2 regions of the Paenibacillus sp. FSL F4-0243 genome follow, and region 2 is predicted to be linked to the other one. Evidence: predicted binding sites of a transcription regulator. Region 2 holds the regulator's gene; the other holds the start of a gene.
What was found. The regulator Rex, encoded in region 2, represses fermentation and respiration genes when NADH is low (regulators of the CRP and FNR family bind a similar motif). The targets are predictions, from matches to a motif close to TTGTGAAATATTTCACAA.

Region 1 (3,323 bases), 2.9 Mb from region 2:
GTAGAAGCTTCATCGACCGAAGGCAATAATGCGAATTATGCACCGGCTAAAGCCGTCGATGGATTCCCTGCTTCAAGATGGGCGAGCGAATACGTGGACAATACTTGGTTCCTGGTTGATCTCGATGAAGTGAAGGAAATGGATACGGTTCGAATCGATTGGGAATATGCTCGTGCCGATAAATACAAACTTCTTGTGTCGAACGATAAACAGAACTGGATCAATGTCATGCCAAATGACGGAATTATTACCGCGCATGATTGCAAAGAAACGATTCAGTTCAACCCGGTTAAGGCAAGATACATGAAGTTACAAGGCATAAAAAGAGCAACCGATTACGGATATTCCATCCACGAGTTTGGTGTCTATAACCTCTCGGGCGCTGTAGACGTGAAGGGCATTGAGGGCATACAAGTAAAGGTTGACGAGGAAACGAAAAAAGTAACGATTGATGGATTGCTGATGAATGGCGTCCTTACAAATGTGAAGTTGAAGGTGCTTGATCCAAAAGGCAAGGTTCAACTCGAAAATGAGACGAAGAGTACAGTCGCGGGAAGCTTCCAATTCACATTCAAACTTACGGGTAATTTAAAGGGAACCAATGAGGCGTATCTATCGACTGGCTATATGAGCGAGCCTGTAAAAGTGACCTTTGAATACTCAAAAGAAAACCCGGGTAAAGGTCACGATAAGTAATGGAGAAATAATTAATCCAAGCAGCAATACGACCCGCGCTGAAACTTCCTGTACCGGTTATCGAATTATCTGTCCGAGTAAGACTAATAACCGAAGTAAAAACGTTTGAGGCGTAACATAACAAGCCGATTAGGTACCAGACCACGGGGTCTATACCTAATCGGCTTGTTTCTATGTAGACGTGACAAATAGAGGATTAGATTATATCAAGATATTATTCAGGTTTTAGTGGGATTGTATTATGTATTGTATAATAGAACGACTGCCTCAGCAGGTATTTATAATATAGAACATAGGAGGATCCATGTCCTGGAGCAAATTGAAGCAACAACTGGAGAGTTTTCTCTGTCCTGCGTTATACGGCAGGGTTGAATATCGCGCAAGCAGTTACCGTTATTTACCTGATAAATCAGGGGATTGTTATATTTCGGTAGATAAAAAGAACGTACTTAATATGAATGATAGAACTAGCTCAATTAGATGGTATCAGACGGAGCAGGAGATTAAGAATGATACAGATCTTCAAATTCCTATCAACCATGAAGACATTGAAGCGGTTAGAAAAGATAGTAAGGGGATCATCCCGGAGGATCGTTTAATAGTCATTGCAAGAAGCAGAAAAATATCAGAAGTTGCAAAGGCGCTTTTGTCAGCACAGACGTCATTAAGTAAATCGAATTTTATTGTTATAGCTACTAAGTATTTATCTATTTCCATAGAGGAGAGCTTAGAAAGCGACGATATCTTATTGAATATTCTAGCTTTAGTGGACAGACGAGTTGGAAAAAAGCGAATTTTAAACATGAGCGAGAAGATGAAGTTAAAGCATCCAAGTGTGCAATATTTTTATGAACTAAGGCGTAGTATATTATAAAAATAAATAACTTCATTGAATATTCAAGAAACACTCCCTACAAAAATCCCTAATTCTACGCGACTTCTTCCCACCATAACAATAGCCATGATAATGAGAGGGATGTTCGCATATAGTGCATATGGAATCGGAGAATGTCGCTCTACTGGTAAGGAAGGGTACAGTGTTATGAGATCCTTATATTTATTGGACTTTACGGACAAGTTTGAGGAAAAATCGTTATTGAAGAGATGGCATCATTGCTGTCTCTTTTTTGTTTCTTTGGTCACTTTTTTAGCATTGCTCTGACTCTGGTTCCCGCTACGGCATCCTACGATCACAAGTATGAAAGACTGCACGAAAATTAGCGTTGATGCTTATGTTCAAGCTCTCTCTGCTCTGCTAGGTGACGGGAATCATAGACGTACTTACGTGATGTTGCTACGATGTTCCATGGAAATTAAGTGAAAGTGATCACAAGAAATTACAGAAGGAGTTATTTATCGTGAAAAGAATCGTAACACTGAGCACCCGCAAGCTGATGGATACCGCAAAACACGGCGGATGCGGCGCATGCCAGACATCTTGCCAGTCCGCTTGTAAAACTTCCTGCGGCGTTGCAAACCAGAAGTGTGAAAATGCAATGAACAGATAGGATTCGGAATTTTACCGCCCATTACTCTGCTGATGGGCGGCTATTTTTAAGAAATGGATACTATCCCTAAAGGATGGCAAAGCCGTTTCTACTTGTGTGCAAAAGGAGCTTGATTAGTAAGTATGATTCATCAATATAAACTAAACGGATACAATATCGTGCTCGATACCTATAGTGGCTCGGTGCATGTTGTTGATGACCTAGCATATGAAATTATAGCGGATTATGAGAAAACTTCTGTCGAAAAAATCGTGACAATGCTGTTGGATAAATATAAAGATGATTCCAGCATTTCCGAGAGCGACATTCGAGAAACCATCGCGGATATCGAGGAACTTAAAAATGATGGACAGCTCTTTACAAAAGATGAGTATGAGAACCTCTCGCTCGATTTAAAAAAACGGAAAACTTATGTTAAGGCACTCTGCCTCAATGTTGCGCATACCTGTAATTTGTCATGCGATTATTGCTTCGCTAGCCAAGGGAAATACAATGGAGATCGAGCAATCATGAGCTATGAGGTTGGACAAAAAGCTATCGATTACCTGCTTGAAAATTCGGGTCATCATCGTAATCTTGACATCGACTTTTTTGGCGGGGAACCGCTCTTGGCTTGGAAAGTGGTTAAACAGATCGTAGCTTATGCAAGAAGCAAGGAACAAGAATACAAAAAGAAGTTCCGCTTCACCTTCACGACGAACGGGATGCTGCTGAACGATGAGGTCACTGAGTTTTTAAATCAGGAAATGTACAATGTCGTATTAAGCCTGGATGGAAGAAAAGAGGTTCATGACCGACTTCGCCAAACGGTTAACGGAAAAGGCAGCTACGATCATATTGTTCCGAAGTTCAAGGAATTCGTTCGTAAGCGCGGGGACCAAGAGTACTATGTTCGAGGAACTTACACTCGTAACAATGTCGATTTCACCAACGATATATTTCATATCGCAGACCTTGGTTTTGACAAGATCTCTATGGAACCAGTCATCTGTGATCCAAAGGAGCCCTATGCACTTACCGAGGAGGACCTGCCGGAGATATACAACCAGTACGAAATTCTCGCCAAGGAAATGATCGGTCGCGGTGAACAAGGCAAGGGGTTTACCTTTTATCACTACA
Region 2 (3,323 bases):
GAATGTAGTATATTGGCTGGAGGCGAATGGAAATTATCGCAGTAAATCGCTACAGCTGTATGCCGTTCCTGTTGATGTTAGTAATCAGCTTAAGGAGCTGTTTTTCGACAAGAAGAAAAGTATCGTACTAACTTCGGCGACACTCTCTGTGGATAAATCTTTCCAGTTTATGATTGATAATCTCGGACTTAATGAAGCTGCGGAAGAGGGGCGTCTGATGACATCACTCCTGCCTTCTCCCTTTAAGTATCGGGAGCAGGCGCTGTTAGTTATTCCGCGGGATTTCCCAAGTGTGAAGGGGAGTGTAGGCGATGCCCGATTTGTCGATACACTCGTACAGTCACTAGCAGAAGCAGCTATTACAACACGTGGGCGGATGCTTGTCCTGTTTACTTCTTACAAGATGCTACGCCAGGTTTATGATCCTCTGAAAGAGGCTCTAGCCTCACAAGAGATCACGGTGCTAGGTCAAGGCGTGGAGGGGGGCAGCCGTAGTAAGCTGATCCGCCGTTTTCAGGACAGTGCAGCCTCTGTGCTGTTAGGAACAAGCAGCTTTTGGGAGGGTGTAGATATTCCGGGTGAAGCATTAACATGCTTGGCTATCGTGAGGCTTCCATTTCAACCGCCGAATCACCCCCTAGCGGAAGCGAAGTCTGAGTTATTACAAGCCCAGAAGAAGAATCCGTTCATGAAGTTGTCTGTTCCTCAGGCAGTTATCCGCTTTAAGCAAGGATTTGGAAGACTGGTGCGGACAGCGCAAGATCGGGGTATTGTTATTGTGTATGACACAAGGGTGATCGAATCTCACTATGGGAAGTATTTCCTGTATTCGTTGCCTGGCCCGAAAATGGAGCATATGCTTACGGATCAAATGGTTCCTCGAATAGCGGAGTGGTTGGAGGACGGAGGCGTTTCTTGAAAAGGGCGTCTTCCCTCTAATTAATCACTCTACAATGAAGGGCGGTATAAGAATACCGCTCTTCATTGAGACGAGGTGCAGAAATTTCGATAGGATTTGAACAGAATATCACTTAAATTAGGAGGTAAATTATGAAATCGGATAAAATATCAGAAGCCGTTGTTCGCAGACTTCCTGTGTACTTGCGTTTCCTGAATGATCTCCAGAAACGTGAAATATTAACCGTTTCCTCACAAGAACTAGGACAAAAACTTGATTTGAATCCTGCTCAAATTCGTAAAGATTTAGCTTATTTTGGAGACTTTGGTAGAAAAGGTATCGGGTATGACGTAACTTATCTTATTGAAAAAATCCGTCATATTCTGAAGCTGGATCAACAATTGAATGTGGCTTTAGTAGGTGCCGGTAACCTTGGACATGCATTATCTAATTACAATGCTTATCTGAAAGATACTATGAAGATTACCGCTATATTTGACTCCTATGCACCTAAGGTAGGGCGGAAAATTAACTCTCTTACCGTTCAACCGATGGAGGAGCTTGGTCAGACGGTTCGTGAGCAAGGTATTCGAATTGGGATCATTACTGTGCCTGATTCAGAAGCGCAGAATGTAGCAGATATTCTCATTGAGTCTGGCATTGAGGCGATTTTGAATTTTGCACCAGTGATTCTAAAAACACCATCGAATATCCGGGTTCATGCTGCCGATTTTACAACGGATTTGCAAAGCCTTGCTTATTATTTGAAAGACGGAAAGGAAGAAACCGGAAATGAAGAGCAGTAAAACGATTATTAAGGGCGGGCGTTTTCTTATTCCGGGAACGGATGAGCCGGTTCTGAATGGATATATGACTATTGAAGATGATTTGATCACTTACATAGGAAAAGAAGAGCCTTTAATGGAAGATGATGTACAAGTTGTTGATGGCAGTCGTCTGCTGTTTATGCCAGGTCTGGTAAACACACATGGCCATGCGGCAATGTCATTGCTTCGTGGTTATGGAGATGATTTAGCACTTCAGGTGTGGCTTCAAGAGAAGATGTGGCCGATGGAAGCGAAATTCACTGGAGAAGATGTATACTGGGGAACCTCCTTGTCGGTACTGGAAATGCTAAAAGGTGGTACTACAACCTTCTTGGATATGTATGATCATATGGATCGAGTAGCAGAGGTAGTCGAATTATCAGGCATTCGTTCTGTACTGATGAGAGGCGTAATCGGATTATGCCCAGAGGAAGTACAAAATCACAAGCTTGCGGAAGCGATTTCTTTTGCACGAAATTGGCATGGTAAGGCTGATGGTAGAATTACGACGATGATCTCGCCACACGCCCCATATACTTGCCCACCGGACTTCTTTGTTAAGTTTGTTCAAGCGGCACATGATTTGGATTTACCGATGCATACCCATATGTCCGAGACCAAACGCGAAGTGGAGCAGAATGTGGTGGATTACGGACTTCGGCCTGTAGCGCATTTAGAGAAGCTTGGAATGTTCACACGTCCGTCTATTGTTGCACATGGCGTTCATTTGAATGATGAAGAGATCGAGATACTGGCTCGTCATGATGTAGGCGTGTCTCATAACCCAGGAAGTAATCTGAAACTGGCTAGTGGAGTGGCTCGGGTTACGGATCTTCTAAAGGCTGGTGTGAAGGTATCACTGGGTACAGATGGTGCGGCAAGCAATAATAACCTGGATATGTTTGAAGAGATGCGTCTTGCAGCCCTCATCCATAAAGGTGTAAGTGGTGATCCGACGGCTGTTCCAGCTCCGGAAGCGCTGCGTATAGCTACAGAGTATGGCGCAAAGTCTATCTTTTTAAATGATGTGGGTAGACTCGCTGTTGGCATGAAAGCGGACTTTATCGCGATTGATATAGACCAGCCGCATTTGCTACCACACACAGATCTGTTGTCTCATGCTGTATACTCTGCCAGTGCCAAGGATGTTGAGCATGTATGGGTGAATGGTAAACAGGTTGTAAAACATGGAGAATGTGTAACGCTAGATGAGGAAGCAATCCGTCGTAAGGCGCAAGAATCATTTGATGGACTGCTTAAACGGTAGTCTAAGATCATAACGAATAACTGAAAGGCTGTGACTTTCTGCGATTGCAAAGTTACAGCCTTTTGTGTTTCTGATAATTAGATCATTGAATTGGATATGAAACTTTGGATAAACACACAGGTGTGTTATATAATCAAAAAAGATATATTACTAGAAAGGGAGCTGTACCTTGAAGAAAAGGAAAAAATGGATCCTCCTGGGGTCAGTTCTGATTCTGCTCCTTCTGTTTGGACTTATCCAGTTCTATGCTTATATTATGAAAGATCAATGGAACGAGCGAGATATCGCTAAGGATGTCGCTAAAACCAGTGCTGGTCTGACAGAGGTAACC

Region 1: scfA (six-cysteine ranthipeptide SCIFF) is a predicted target of Rex. The motif match lies at 2,012-2,029, and genes of this name have one in related genera.

What each region holds. Positions count from the first base shown of each region.
Region 1 is NZ_CP150151.1:775,122-778,444, forward strand. It holds gene NSS87_RS03430 (DUF4855 domain-containing protein) at 1-696, shown strand, start outside; gene NSS87_RS03435 (hypothetical protein) at 1,001-1,570, shown strand; gene scfA (six-cysteine ranthipeptide SCIFF) at 2,055-2,204, shown strand; gene scfB (thioether cross-link-forming SCIFF peptide maturase) at 2,327-3,323, shown strand, end outside.
Region 2 is NZ_CP150151.1:4,804,226-4,807,548, reverse strand. It holds gene dinG (ATP-dependent DNA helicase DinG) at 1-919, shown strand, start outside; gene NSS87_RS21410 (redox-sensing transcriptional repressor Rex) at 1,051-1,704, shown strand; gene NSS87_RS21405 (amidohydrolase) at 1,691-2,992, shown strand; gene NSS87_RS21400 (DUF5590 domain-containing protein) at 3,162-3,323, shown strand, end outside.